2 regions of the Roseateles aquae genome follow, and region 1 is predicted to be linked to the other one. Evidence: predicted binding sites of a transcription regulator. Region 1 holds the regulator's gene; the other holds the start of a gene.

Region 1 (7,541 bases):
GTCCTGCAGGAACTTGATCAGCTTCTTGGCCTTGTCGCTCTGCGCTTCGAATTCGATGCCGGCGTAGATGTCTTCCGAGTTCTCACGGAAGATCACCATGTCCGTCTTGTGCGGTTCCTTAACCGGCGAAGGCACACCCTTGAAATAACGAACCGGGCGCAGGCAGACGTAGAGGTCCAGCTCCTGACGCAGTGCCACGTTCAGCGAGCGGATGCCGCCTCCAACCGGGGTGGTCAGCGGGCCCTTGATCGACACCACATAGTCCTTCAGGACTTGCAGCGTCTCTTCGGGCAGCCACACATCGGGGCCGTAGACCTTGGTCGACTTCTCGCCGGCATAGATCTCCATCCAGTGGATCTTCTTCTTGCCGCCGTAGGCCTTGGCCACTGCGGCGTCGACCACCTTGATCATCACCGGGGTGATGTCAAAGCCCGTGCCATCACCTTCGATGTAAGGAATGATGGGCTGGTCGGGCACATTCAGGGAGAAGTCAGCGTTGACCGTGATCTTCTGGCCGCCTTCGGGCACCTTGATGTGTTGGTACATGTGTAGTCGTCTCCGCAAGTCGCGAGGTTGGTGCGGTGGGTACCGCCGTAAAAAAACGATTCTAAGCCAGTGATGCTTGCAGGGAACTGATAGCCGGACAACTCTGCATTGACGGCCGTTCCAATCAGCTGCAGAAGGCGGCGATCTGCGCCCAGATGCCGTGGCCCAGCGCCCAGCCCGAGCTCAGCAGCAACCCCAGTCCGGCCAGCCGTACCGCCCAGGCATAGCCGCGCGCCTCGTCAAGCTGGCCCAGCCTCAGCAGCCGCCACAGCGCCGCAGGCCCCACCAGCAGGCCCAGCGCTGAGCCCAGCGCAAAACAGGCCATCACCGCCGCGCCTTGCGCCGGCCCTGACGCCAGGGCCGCAACCACCAGCGCCGACTGCAGCAAGCCGCAAGGCCAGGCCAGCCAGGCCAGCCCGGCCAGGCCCGCCCGGGCAGGCGCTGACACCGCCCGCTGCCCACCCCGCAGGCCCACGATGGCCACCGAGGCCGTGTTGGCTGCTGAAGGCGAGCGCCCTCGCCCCAAGCCATCCAACCACTGCGGCTGCCGGCCACGCCGGAGCAGAAAGAGACCCAGCCCCAGGGCCGCCAGATGCAGCATCACCCAGAAAGGCCGCAACCAGGCTGCCGCCTGCCCCCAATAGGCCAGCATGCTGACGCTGGAAGCGGCAACAGCGCCGCCCAGCGAATAACTGAGCAAGCGACCGGCCTGCAGGCTGAGCATCGCCGGCCGCATGAGCAGGCCGGAGCCCTGAGCGCCAGACGCGCCGCCGCCGAGCGCCGCACAGGCAGCGCCGCACATCGCCACGCAATGAGGAGAACCGGCCAGGCCCATCAGGAGCGCCGAGCCGGCCAGGGCTGCATCCATTTGCCAGGGCCTCGTTTGAAACCGCCGCGTCTGATCCGCGGCTGAGCCTAGATGATGCGCGAAAAGCGTGCGCGGTTGCGATCGGCCTGCAAATAGCGATCGAACACCATGGCCACGGCACGGACAAAGTACCAGCCCATGGCCGTCACCTGAATGGCTTCCGGCTCGACGACGACCAGACCGGTCTCGGCCAGCGAGGCGAGCTGCTCCAACTCAGCCTTGAAGTAGTCGCGCACCTTGATCAGATGGGCCAGCTCGATCGATTCGAACTCCACCCGCCCCTGGCACATCAGCGCCATGATCATGGCCCGGCGCACTAGATCGTCACGGCTCAGCGCCAGGCCGCGCACGATGGGTAATTGCCCCTGGCGCAGCGTGTCGTAATACTCCGGCAGCTCCTTGGCGTTCTGGCTGTAGGTGGCGCCAACACGGCCAATGGCCGAGACGCCCAGGCCGATCAGGTCGCAATCCGCATGGGTGCTGTAGCCCTGGAAGTTGCGATGCAGCCGCCCCTGGCGCTTGGCGACCGACAGCGAATCGGTCGGCAGCGCGAAGTGGTCCATGCCGATATAGGTGTAGCCGTGGCCAAGGAAACCGCTGATGGCGCCAGACAGCATGCGCACCTTGTCGCCCGCGACCGGCAGCAATGCGGCGTCGATGCGGCGCTGCGGCTTGAAGCGCTGCGGCAGATGGGCATAGCCATAGAGCGCAATACGATCCGGCTTCAACGCTGCCACCTGGGCGATGGTGCGGGCGAACGATTCCGGGGTTTGCTGCGGCAGGCCGTAGATCAGGTCGACATTGGTCGACTCGAAGCCCAGCTCGCGCGACTGCGCCATCAAGGTGGCGACGCTCTCGAAGCTCTGAACACGGTGCACGGCTTTTTGCACCGCCGGATCGAAGTCCTGCACGCCAAAGCTCAAGCGGTTGAAACCCAGCTCGCGCAGATGACGCAGGCGCTGCTCGGTGACGGTGCGCGGATCCACCTCGATCGACACCTCGGCGCCGGGCGCCAGCTTGAATCGGGCGCGAATGTCCTGCATCAGCCGCGTCAGCTCGGCATCGCTGAGGAAGGTCGGCGAGCCGCCGCCCAGATGCAGCTGCGACACCGTCTGCGTGCGCTGCAGCTGCGCCACCGTCAGGTCCATCTCCATGACCAAAGCATCAAGATACTCGGCGGCCTTGTCGTGATGCTTGGTGATGACCTTGTTGCAGGCACAGTAGTAGCACACCGATTCGCAGAATGGAATGTGCACATAGACCGACAGTGGCGTGCCGCCACCCACCATGCCGCCCTCGGCGCGTTGCACCAGGGCCTGGCGGTACTGCTCGGCGGTGAAAGCCTCGACAAAGCGATCGGCGGTGGGATAAGAGGTGTAGCGCGGCCCAGAGACGTCGAAGCGACGCAAGACTTCCTCGGTGATGCCCGGCAGGCTGTCAGCGGTTTGAGATTCCATGTCGCCATGGTGCCAAGCCTGCGCGCGCGGGGTTTGACCCAGGTCAAGCTTGCTGGGCAAGCCCGGGTAAACAATGCCCCCAATTCTTGAGGATGGTCATGTTCAATTCCGATTCCCATCTGGCAAACGATGTGCAAAGCGGCAACGGCATTGGTGCAAAGAGCGCTGCCCAGCCCATAATGCGCCACATGAATGCCATCCCGCCGATCAAATCCGAGCCCTTCAAGGTCGCCTGCTCCAGCTGCAATTTGCGCGAGTTGTGTCTGCCCGTTGGACTGAACTCGGGCGACCTCGAACGTCTGGATCAGCTGGTGGCCACCCGCCGCAACGTCAACCGGGGCGATACGCTGTTCCGCAGCGGCGACTCGTTCCAATCGCTTTACGCCGTTCGCACCGGCTTTTTCAAGACCTGCATCTCGGCCGAAGACGGTCGCGATCAGGTCACCGGCTTTCAGATGGCGGGCGAACTGCTGGGTCTGGACGGCATCAGCAATGACCGCCACTCCTGCGATGCCGTCGCGCTGGAAGACTCGCAGGTCTGTGTGATTCCCTACGGTCAGTTGGAAGAGCTGTCGCGCGAGTTCACCGATCTGCAGCACCAGTTCCACAAGATCATGAGCCGTGAGATCGTCCGCGACCATGGCGTGATGCTGCTGCTGGGCTCAATGCGTGCCGAAGAACGACTGGCCGCCTTCTTGCTGAACCTCACTCAGCGCCTGCAGGCCCGCGGTTTCTCGGCCTCGGCCCTGGTGCTGCGCATGACACGTGAAGAAATCGGCAGCTATCTGGGCCTGAAGCTGGAAACGGTCAGCCGCACCTTCTCCAAGTTCCAGGACGAAGGGCTGTTGGAGGTCAAGCAGCGCCAGATCCGCATCATCGATCAGGCCGGCCTGCAAAAGCTGGTCAACAGCGCACACTGCTGATCGGCCACAGCCTGCGGGCTGAACAAAGACGAAACCCGCCTGTGGCGGGTTTCGTTTTAGGGCTGATCAGATGATGGCGCTCAGCGTGGCCAGCCTCGCGGATGGGCGTCATCCGGCGGCTCGGGCAAGGTGGCCAGCGCCAGCGTCAGGCTGGCCGCCAGGCTGATCAGGGCCCAGAAAATCAGGAAGCTCAGCGTGTAGATGGCCTGCCGGGACAAGTCCATCGGCTGCTGACCGAACCAGCTCAGATCACTGGGATCGATGACGGCAAACACCAGCGCCTCGGTCACGCCGGCCATCAGAAAGGCTGGCCACAGCACATACATGGCCCAACGTCCCAGGCCCGGACGTTCGGGAATGCGCTGGGAGGTCGGGGCCAGCATCACTGACCGCCCGTGGCCGCGTGATTGCGTGCCTTGACTGCCGGCTGCATGGCCGCACTCTGCTCGGTGACGCTGTCAGCCGAAAGCCGGTCGCTCTTTTCAATCACCGGATCGGGGAATTTCAGCGCCAGCGCGAGCGTGATGAAACTGGCCACGACGACCACCGACGGGCCACCCACAACCAGCCACATCATCTTCTCGCGCCACCAGGAGGCCTTGCGCTGGCCGTACTCTTGCTCGCTTTGCGTTGATGTCGGCATCTGCCTCTCCTATCGGGGAACCACAAAAGTTGATTTCTCGCGCAGCGCGCGGGCGGCATCACCCGCCTGCGCTTCGCGCTGAATATCGAAATGGATCTCATGCGCGCCGGCGCCCGCCTGGGCAGCAGCCTCGGGTGGCACGCGCAGCGCCAGCGACAACCAGCGTGCTTCGGCCGCTGCCACGGTGACTTCGACGGGCTGCGTCAGCTTCAAACCCGGCAGGCCAGTGGCCTGCACGGTGTAGCGCTGCGGCGTTTCCGTTGCGTTCATGATCTGCAGCCGGTAGACATTCTCGATGTAGCCATCATCGACCAGCCGAGCCAGTGAGGCGCGATCCCGGACCACATCAACCTTGAAGGGCATCCGGGTGGCAATGCTGACCAGCAAGGCCACACACACCAGGAACAGGATGCCGGTGTAGATCAGCACGCGAGGCCGGAACATCCGACGCAGCAACTGCCCTCGGCCGAGGTGCTGGGCCATGCCGTTCTGTGTGTCGTAGCGGATCAGGCCACGCGGGTAGCCCATCTTGTCCATCACGCCGTCGCAAACGTCGATGCAGGCCGCGCAGCCTATGCACTCGTATTGCAGGCCCTTGCGAATGTCGATGCCGGTCGGGCAGACCTGCACGCACAAGGTGCAGTCGATGCACTCGCCCAGGCCCAGCGCCTTGGGATCGGCCTTCTTGCTGCGTGAGCCGCGCGGTTCGCCACGCTCGGCTTCGTAGCTGATGATCAGCGTGTCCTTGTCAAACATCGCGCTTTGAAAGCGCGCGTAAGGACACATGTATTTGCAGACCTGCTCACGCATATAGCCAGCGTTGCCGTAAGTGGCAAAGCCGTAGAACAGCACCCAGAACAGCTCCCAGGGCCCCAGCGAGAGGCTGCGCACTTCAGCGGCCAGCGTCTGCAGCGGCGTGAAGTAGCCAACAAAGGTAAAGCCGGTCCACAAGCCAATGGCGATCCATGTCGCCTGCTTGCCGGTCTTGCGCCAGAGTTTTTCGAAGGTCCAGGGGCCGGCGTCCAGCTTCATGCGCGCGGCGCGGTCGCCTTCGAACTTGTGCTCCACCCACATGAAGATCTCGGTATAGACCGTCTGCGGGCAGGCATAGCCACACCACAGTCGGCCAGCGACTGCGGTAAACAAAAAGAGCGCGTAGGCTGAGATCAGCAGCAGCGCGGTGAGGTAAATGAAGTCCTGCGGATACAGGACCAGGCCGAAGATGAAAAAGCGGCGGCTGCCCAGATCGAACAGCACCGCCTGACGGTCATTCCATTGCAGCCACGGCAGCCCGTAGAAGACGAGCTGCGTGACCCAGACCAGCACCCATCGCCAAGTCGCAAACCAGCCACTGACAGCGCGCGGATAGATCTTCTTCTGCGCCTGGTAGAGCGACACCATTTCTACCGCGGCGTTGTCGCCGGGCCTGATCTCGGAACTGGTGTCGCTACTGCTGCTCATGACTGGAGGGCTTGACTCAGGGGATTGGTACGATCACTTGCCGGCGACAGCTGTGCCTTGCGACAGGCTCCAGACATAGGCCGCGAGCACATGGATCTGCTCGGGGCTCAGGCGCGACGTGTGGGCCGGCATGACATTGTTCTTGCCGTTGTTGACCATATTGATCACCGCCTCTTCGCCCCAGCCATGCAGCCAGACCTTGTCGGTCAGGTTCGGGGCGCCCAGTGCCTGATTGCCCTTGCCATCCGCACCGTGGCAGGCCGCGCAGACCGCGAACTTGGGCTTGCCGAGCTGCGCAGCGATCGAGTTATGCGGGCTGCCCGACAGGCTCAGCACATAGTTCGCCACGTTGCGCACATCCTCGGGCGTACCGACCGCCGCAGCCATCGGCGGCATCACGCCGTTGCGGCCCTTGGTGATAGTCTCGATGATGGTCTCATGAGCGCCACCATAGAGCCAGTCGTTGTCGGTCAGGTTGGGGAAGCCCTTGGACCCCTTGGCGTCGGAGCCATGGCAGCCGGCGCAGGTGTTGGCGAACAAGCGTTCACCAATACCCATGGCCTGCGGATCCTTGGCCAGCTGCTCGGCCGTCTGTGCCTTGTACTTGGCATAGACGCCTTCCAGCGCGGCACGTGCCTTGGCCTGCTCGGCCTCGTACTGGCCGGCGCTGCTCCACTTCAGGCTGCCTTCATTGCTGCCCAGGCCCGGGTACATCGCCAAGTAGATGCCGGCAAAGACGACTGTCAGCACGAACAGGCCCATCCACCAGCGCGGCAGCGGGTTGTTCAACTCACGCAGGTCTTCGTCCCAGACGTGGCCGGTGGTGTTGTCATTGGCCATGACCTTGCGACGGCTGGCAATCAGCAGCAGCACGATACACAGCACCAGACCGAGAATGGTCGCGCCGGCCACAAAGGTCGACCAACCGCCGGAGAAAAAGTCACTCATTCCGACCTCCTTGCGAAGGGGTTAGCAGCGGCCCCACCGTCGTCCATCAAGGGCAAGGCAGCCATCTCATCAAAACCCTGCTTGTTGCGCTTGGAATACGCCCAGACGGCGATCACCACAAACATCAGCAGGGACAGCAGCGTGAAACCCGCTCTCAGATCATTGAGATCCATCTCGATCTCCCTTTACTTGAGCGCGGTGCCCAGCACCTGCAGATAAGCGATCACGGCATCCAGCTCGGTCTTGCCCTTGACTTCATCGCCAGCCTTGGCGATCTCGTCATCGGTATAGGGCACACCGACGGTGCGCAACGCGCGGAACTTCGGCGCCATATCGGCCGGGTTGACCGTCGCCGTGGCCAGCCAGGGGTAAGCCGGCATGTTCGACTCGGGCACCAGATCGCGCGGATTGGTCAGGTGGATGCGATGCCATTCATCGCTGTACTTGCCACCGACGCGATGCAGATCCGGACCCGTACGCTTGGAGCCCCATTGGAAGGGGTGGTCGTAGACAAACTCGCCGGCCACCGAGTAGTGCCCATAGCGCAGCGTCTCGGCGCGGAAGGGGCGGATCATCTGCGAGTGGCAGTTGTAGCAGCCCTCGCGGATGTAGACGTCCCGGCCAGCCAATTGCAGCGCGGTGTAGGGCTTCAGACCCTCGACCGGCTGAGTCGTCGAGCGCTGGAAAAACAGCGG
Region 2 (7,541 bases), on a different contig from region 1:
CCGGGCACGCTGATGCCGGCCGCCCAACGCATGCCGGCCATGATGTCGGAGTCATAGCCGCCGCATTTGCCCAGCACGCGCACCGGCTGGATGCGGCTTCCCCAGCTGACGCCAGCCATGCCAGCGCCGTTGTTGCTGGCCGCACCAATCAGACCAGCCACCCGCGTGCCATGCCAGGAACTGTTGGTGACGTCTGAGCTGGTACAGCCGCTACCCAGCGTGCCGCCGTCGACATCGGCCTGGCTGACCCAGTCGCCGGGGTCAGCGGCATCGGCATCCGGACCGCTGCCATCGTTGGCAACGGCTACCGAGGTGCTGCCCCCCACAAAGCCAATCATGTCGTAGCCGGCGATCAACTTGCTGCTCAAGTCGGGATGATCAAAGCGAACGCCGGTATCGAGCACAGCGACAACGATGTCGGCCACGCCAGTGCTGATGTCCCAGGCCGTTTGCGCATTGATGCTGGACACCACATCACCGCTGGGCGGCTTCAGATACCACTGGCCGTTGGCCGAACCACCACCGGAGCTGGGCGCGGTGCCGCCATTGCCGGCATAGAGCGCATCGTTGGGCACGGCGGTGTGGTGGCGGCGCTGGTCAACGGCAACCAGTTCCACTTCTGGGTCCGCCGCCAGCTTCTTGGCCAGCGCCTCGGAACTGATGCCACTGGCCAGCAGCACATGGGTACGTTCATCCAGGCTGTGATAGGCGCGCAGGTTCAGCCCGCTGCGCAAGCCCAGCGAGGTGGCCCGCGTCTGCGCGACCTGGCGCGCTTCGCTTGGCGTAGCCCGCACCGACAGGATCTTGGCGCGGACGCTTTGTGCCGAGGCCCTGAAGCGGACGATGACGCGCGCGTTCTGCGTCGCAACGACGCTGGTCTGTGCGCTGGCCGGTGCCAGTTCGAAGCTCAGGCCGCCGAGCACCAGGGCGGCGACCAGCGGGGACAGGGCGGAGGCAAGGTGCTTGGGGCTCAAGGCAATCTCCCGGGGCGGCATGCAGGGACATCGAGTGTAGGCGCAGGCCCTGCTGCGAGGCGGTAAAGAAAGGCAAAAAGCCGCGCCCTGATCGCGGCATATGCGCCTCGTTTGCCCAAGAAAAAGGCTTTCTTGTCGTTCAGTGGAGATGCTCCGAAATCACGGCCGAATACACCACTGAGTCACAGAGGCACGGAGGAAAAGCACCAACGCTTCGCTACCTCTGTGACTCAGTGACTCTGTGGTTCGTTCTGGCTGATCAACACTGAACTAGCAGCGCCAAGAAAAAAGCCTCGCGGAGCGAGGCCTTTTCAAGCTTGAGGGCCGAGGCCCTGTGCGGGCTTTACTTGACGATGACGCGAACCATCTCCAGCACCTTGTTCGAATAGCCCCACTCGTTGTCGTACCAGGCGACCAGCTTGACGAAGGTGCCATCCAGGGCGATGCCGGCGTCGGCGTCGAAGATCGAGGTGCGAGCGTCACCGCGGAAGTCCGTCGCGACGACCTTCTCTTCGGTGTAGCCCAGCACGCCCTTCAGCGCGCCTTCGCTTTGTGCCTTGAACTCGGCGCAGATGTCCTTGTACGAGGCTTCGCTGTTCAGTTCGACGGTCAGGTCAACCACCGACACATCGCTGGTCGGCACGCGGAAGCTCATGCCGGTCAGCTTCTTGTTCAGCTCGGGGATCACCACGCCCACGGCCTTGGCGGCGCCGGTGCTCGAGGGGATGATGTTTTCCAGGATGCCGCGGCCACCGCGCCAGTCCTTGTTGCTCGGGCCGTCGACGGTCTTTTGCGTCGCGGTGGCGGCGTGCACGGTGGTCATCAGGCCGCGCTTGATGCCCCACTTGTCGTTCAGCACCTTGGCCAGCGGGGCCAGGCAGTTGGTCGTGCAGGAGGCGTTGGAGATGATGGCCTGGCCAGCGTAGGTGTTGTGGTTCACACCGTAGACGAACATCGGCGTGTCGTCCTTGGACGGTGCCGAGAACACCACCTTCTTGGCGCCAGCGGCCAGGTGCTTTTCGCCCGAGGCCTTGTCCAGGAACAGGCCGGTGGCTTCGACGACGATGTCGGCGCCGACTTCGTTCCACTTCAGATTGGCCGGATCGCGCTCTTGAGTCAGACGGATCTTCTTGCCATTGACGACCAGGGTGTTGCCGTCCACGGCGATCTCGCCGTTGAACTTGCCGTGCACGCTGTCGTGCTTGAGCATATAGGCCAGGTAGTCGGGCTCGAGCAGGTCGTTGATGCCGACCACTTCGATTTCCTTGAAGTTGGCGATGGCGGCGCGAAACACCATGCGGCCGATGCGGCCGAAGCCGTTGATACCGATCTTGATCGTCATGACTGGGAACTCCTGTTCAGTTTGGAGAGGGTTGAGGTTGGAGATTCAAACGGCCACAAGGTACATCGATCTGCACCGTCTGGCCAAACATATCATTCGCCTGCCTGTCGCTCGCAAAAGCCAGCTGACGCGCTTTCATCCAATGCAGGAACGCCACCCGATTGGGATCTTTCTTGCCACTGGCCCTGACCTCATTCGGCAAGGCAGGGCCATAGATGCTGTAGTGCAGCTTGAATGGGCAGTTCATCGTGTTGAAGTCGAAATCGGCCTGGAGCTGTCGGGCGTCCGTCGTCATGCCCAGAAACTCGGCCAGCCCGAAGGCCTGGCGCTTCAACACATAGCGCCGCACACCAGCCGGCACAAAAGTGAATTGCTGACGCATGGCCTGCGGCGCATCGCCAGCGTGCCGACAGGGCATCCGGTATTCGGCCAGCCGCTCGCGCACCAGCGCCTCCATCGCGCCCGTGCCACTGGAATGGATGATCTTGACCTCTGGCGGCGATTCGCCATCACCGCTGAAGGCAGCGGTCGCGACGATATGGCTGACGCTATTGCCCAGCATCGACGGCGGCTCCACATCCTTGCGCGGCATCACGATACAGAAGGCCGGGCGCCGGGCGCCCTCCTCGTCGTAGGGAAGCGGCGCCAAATCGCTGTTGCTGAAGCTGAACTCCTGCACCGCGCTGACGATCCCGTCAGTGGGCGTTAGACAGGGCAAGCGGTAACGCTCCACATAGCGCATCACCACGTCCTGCATGTCTTCCCGCGCGGTGTTTGACAGCACCCGCACGGTCGGCCCTTCATCCGGCTTGGCAAACTGCAGCTGCAGGCGCATAAAGCCCGGCGTGTTGTCGTAGCTGTGCTTGGACGGATATTGCGGCGCACGCTCTGGCCGCTGCAAGCAGCTCAGCGCGTGTGCCGGCGATGGCGGCGATACGTCCTGCGTCTGCGCATGCGCACAGGTGCCCAGGGCAACAGCCAAGCCCAGCACGGCCACGATGCGCTCAAACCCCTGCTTCTTCGATGGGTGGTTCAAGCGGTCTCCCTCATTGAATTGGATCTGTTGAAACGCTCAGCGCTTCTTGCCCTTCAGCTTGGCCACGCCCAGCGCGACCTTGACGGTGTCCACCACATTCTCGGCGGTGAAACCGAAGTGCTTGAACAGCACTGGGGCCGGGGCCGATTCGCCGTAGCTGTCGATGCCGACAACGGCCGACACGCCGTACTTCCACCAGAAGTCGCTGACGCCCATTTCGACGGCCACGCGGGGCAGGCCCTCGGGCAGCACGGCCTTCTTGTAGTCGCGGTCCTGGCGGTCGAAGACATTGGTCGAGGGCATGGACACCACGCGCACCGGGATGCCTTGCTGGGCCAGCGTGGCTTGCGCCTGCAGGGCCAGCTGCACTTCGGAGCCGGTGGCGATGATGACGCCCTTGGGCTTCTTCTTCAGGCCGGCGTCGCTGGGCTCGGCCAGCACATAGCCGCCCTTGGCGATGTCGTCGACCGCCGTCTTGGGCGCGTAGGGCAGGTTCTGGCGCGACAGGGCCAGCACGCTGGGGCGCTGGGCATTGCCGATGGCCATCGTCCAGGCAACCACGGTTTCGGTGGTGTCGGCCGGGCGCCAGACGTCCAGGCCCGGGATCAGGCGCAGCGAGGCGACATGCTCGATCGACTGGTGGGTCGGGCCGTCTTCACCGAGGCCGATGGAATCGTGGGTGAACACATGGATGACGCGCTGCTTCATCAGCGCGGCCATGCGGATGGCATTGCGGCTGTAGTCGCTGAAGGTCAGGAAGGTACCGCCGTAGGGGATGTAGCCGCCGTGCAGGGCCACGCCATTCATGATGGCGGCCATGCCGAACTCGCGCACGCCGTAGTTGATGTGGCGGCCGCCGTTGGCGCTGCCATCGGCCTCGACGCGGAAGGCCGGCGTCGACTTGGTGTTGGTCAGGTTGGAGCCGGTCAGGTCGGCCGAGCCGCCGAGCAGTTCGGGCAGCGCGGCGGTGAAGGCTTCCAGTGCCAGCTGGCTGGCCTTGCGGCTGGCCACGGTCTCGGCCTTGCCATGGGCGGCGATCACCGCATCGACGGCGACCTGAGCGAAATTGGCCGGCAGCACGCCGGCAATGCGGCGGGCGAACTCGGCGGCCAGTTCGGGGTGGGCGGTGGCGTAGGTGTCGAAGCGCTCGTCCCAGCTCTGCTCCAGCGCCGCGCCGCGCGCCTTGGCATCCCAACCGGCGTAGACCTCGGCGGGAATCTGGAAGGGTTCGTGGTTCCAGCCCAGCTGCTCGCGGGTCAGCTTGATTTCCTCGGCGCCCAGCGGTTCGCCATGGGCCTTGGCGGTGTTGGCGCGGTTCGGGCTGCCCTTGCCGATATGGGTCTTGGCGATGATCAGCGTCGGCTTGGCGCTGCTCTTCTTGGCCTGGGCGATGGCGGCGTCAACGGCGTCGATGTCATGGCCGTCGACCGGGCCGATCACGTCCCAGCCATAGGCTTCGAAACGCTGGGCGGTGTTGTCGATGAACCAGGGCGCGACCTGGCCGTCGATCGAGATGCCGTTGTCGTCGTAGATGGCGATCAGCTTGTTCAGCTTCCAGGCGCCGGCCAGCGAGCAGGCCTCGTGGCTGATGCCTTCCATCAGGCAGCCGTCGCCGAGGAAGACGTAGGTGTGGTGGTCGACGATGGCGTGGCCATCACGGTTGAATTCCTTGGCCAGCATCTTCTCGGCCAGCGCCAGGCCCACGGCGTTGGTGATGCCCTGACCCAGCGGGCCAGTGGTCGTCTCGACGCCCGGGGTGATGCCCACTTCCGGGTGGCCCGGGGTCTTGCTGTGCAGCTGACGGAAGGCCCGCAGCTCCTCGATCGGCAGGGCGTAGCCGGTCAGGTGCAGCAGCGCGTAGATCAGCATCGAGCCATGGCCGTTGGACAGCACGAAGCGGTCGCGGTCGGCCCATTGCGGATTGCTCGGGTTGTGGCGCAGATGGCGGTCCCACAGGGCCACCGCGATATCGGCCATGCCCATCGGTGCACCCGGGTGGCCGGAGTTGGCTTGCTGCACGGCGTCCATGGCCAGTGCGCGGATGGCGTTGGCCATCAGGGTGGAGGTGCTTGCAGCGGTTTGAGCCATGGTGGGTGCGGGCCTGGAGTTGCGGGTAAACCAGGCATTTTACTTGCCTCTTGGCGCGGCACGGAGATGGGCAGGCCTTGACCCATCTCAAAGCCCTGCGTGACGCCCGGGCGCAGTCTTGCGGGACAACAACAGACTGGCCGGAGACTGTCATGAAACCGCTGACCCTGCGCGTGATCCAGGACGAGCATCAGGCGCTCGCCGCAATGCTGCGCTCCATCCCCTTGCTGCTGGCCGAGCACCGCCGCCAGCAGACGCTGCCCGATTTCGCCGCGCTGCGCGCGATGCTGTTCTACGTCGATGAATTCCCGGAACGGCTGCACCATCCCAAGGAATCGCAGCTGCTGTTTCCGGTGCTACGTGCGCGGGCGCCGGAGTGCCGCGAGGTGCTGGACCAGCTCGATCAGGACCACGCCCGCGGCGAACGCGCCATTCGCGAGCTGGAGCACAGCCTGCTGGCCTTCGAGATGATGGGCGAGCCGCGTCGCGAGGCCTTTGAGGCGCTGGCTCAGCGCTATGTGCAGGCCTATCTGCAACATATGGCGATCGAGGAGCGCGAGATCCTGCCGTTGGCGCAAAAGGTACTGCAGCCGGCCGACTGGTACGACCTTGATGAGGCCTTCGCCGCCAATCGCGATCCGCTGGCTGGCCATGCCGCCGACGAGACCTACCGCGCCGTGCTGGATCGCATCCTCAATGCATTGCCAGCGCCGCTGGGCTATGGGCCAGCGCTAGATTGATCAAACGCAGCGCGCTCAAAAGCCGGAAAAGCGGTGCAAGTCACAGCCATTCATTGCCGAAGGAATTCATCAAAGCGACCGAAGAATCGCAACAGAAGCAAAGTCCGCTGCCCCGGCTTGTTTCTCCCCTGATCGGGGTTGGGGCCGGAGCCTCCGGCCCGTCGGGGCGCTCATCAGGCGTCGCACGCGCTGGCGCCACTCACACGTTGGAAGGACAGACGATGAGAACTCCAAGGCCGGTGAAACCGACACAGCTGCTCGCAGCATTGAGCCTGGCTGGCATCAGCACGCTGGCAGGTGCGGTCGACTTCAGTTATTCGGGCTTTGCCAATCTGAGCGCCAGCAAGGTGATCAGCGGCTCGGGCGAAGACATCGGCTACCCCGAGCCCACGCAATGGAGCAACTGCCCCTGCTTCATCTCCGATTTCTCGCACGGCACGGTGATCGAGAACAAATGGTCGCTGGCGCCAGAGTCGCGCCTGGGCCTGCAGGGCAACTGGACCTTTGACGACAAGTGGTCCTTCACCGCCCAAGGCATGGCACGCCATGCGGCGAAGAAAGCCAAGGTCGAGCTGGAGTGGGCCTATCTGTCCTACAACCTGACCCCGCAGTGGACCATTCAGGCCGGCCGCAAGCGCCTGCCGCTGTTCCTCTACTCCGACTTCCAGGACGTCAGCTTCGCCTACAACTGGGTGCGCGTGCCGCCCGATGTGTACGGTTGGGCGGTCGTCAACTACAACGGCGCCAACATCACCTACCGCAGCGATATCGCCGGCTGGGCGGTCAAGTCCAACGCCTATATCGGGCAGGAACACACCAAGGACAACCCGATCAACCGGCTGGCCAGCCCGACGCCGACCGACATCGACTGGGACAATATGTGGGGCGTTGATCTGGAGGTGAACCGCGACTGGTTCACCGCCCGGATCGCCTACAACAAGTCCAAGCAGCGCATGACGCAGAACGGCGTGCAGGTCAGCCCGGATCCGACCCAGTTCGGCCGCAGTTCGCCGCAGTCCTTCCTGGCCCTGTCCCTTGGCATCGACAAGGGCGACTGGATTGCCCGCAGCGAGATGTCCAAGGTCGACCGCTCGCCAGCTCGTGGCAGCTACTACGGCTTTCTGCTGGGCGTGGGTTACCGCATCGACAAGTTCACACCGATGATCACCTTCAGCCAGCTCAAGGCTTACGACAACGCCTTCGAAACCCTGCAGGAGAAGGACCGGCTGATCGGCCTGACGCTGCGCTACCAGCTGAGCGATTCCAGCTCGCTGAAAGCCCAGTACGACCGCAGCCGCTGGGACTATCTGAACGGCACCGACACGGTCCGCAAGGTGGTCACCGTCTCCTACGACGTGGTC

The links. Region 1 encodes FNR, which switches genes on or off when oxygen is low (the NO sensors DNR and NnrR bind a similar motif). Its sites were predicted from a motif close to TTGATNNNNATCAA; they were not measured.
Region 2: RQP53_RS09690 (hemerythrin domain-containing protein) is a predicted target of FNR. The motif match lies at 5,518-5,531, and genes of this name have one in related genera.

Annotation. Positions count from the first base shown of each region.
Region 1 covers NZ_JAVXZY010000002.1:582,780-590,320, forward strand. Annotated here, with positions in the region: gene icd (NADP-dependent isocitrate dehydrogenase) at 1-546, opposite strand, end outside; gene RQP53_RS07795 (urease accessory protein UreH domain-containing protein) at 671-1,414, opposite strand; gene hemN (oxygen-independent coproporphyrinogen III oxidase) at 1,462-2,871, opposite strand; gene fnr (fumarate/nitrate reduction transcriptional regulator Fnr) at 3,060-3,794, shown strand; gene RQP53_RS07810 (hypothetical protein) at 3,875-4,177, opposite strand; gene RQP53_RS07815 (hypothetical protein) at 4,177-4,437, opposite strand; gene ccoG (cytochrome c oxidase accessory protein CcoG) at 4,447-5,898, opposite strand; gene ccoP (cytochrome-c oxidase, cbb3-type subunit III) at 5,932-6,846, opposite strand; gene RQP53_RS07830 (cbb3-type cytochrome oxidase subunit 3) at 6,843-7,019, opposite strand; gene ccoO (cytochrome-c oxidase, cbb3-type subunit II) at 7,032-7,541, opposite strand, start outside.
Region 2 covers NZ_JAVXZY010000003.1:195,626-203,166, reverse strand. Annotated here, with positions in the region: gene RQP53_RS09710 (S8 family serine peptidase) at 1-974, opposite strand, end outside; gene gap (type I glyceraldehyde-3-phosphate dehydrogenase) at 1,318-2,316, opposite strand; gene RQP53_RS09700 (hypothetical protein) at 2,333-3,352, opposite strand; gene tkt (transketolase) at 3,389-5,440, opposite strand; gene RQP53_RS09690 (hemerythrin domain-containing protein) at 5,593-6,180, shown strand; gene RQP53_RS09685 (porin) at 6,402-7,541, shown strand, end outside.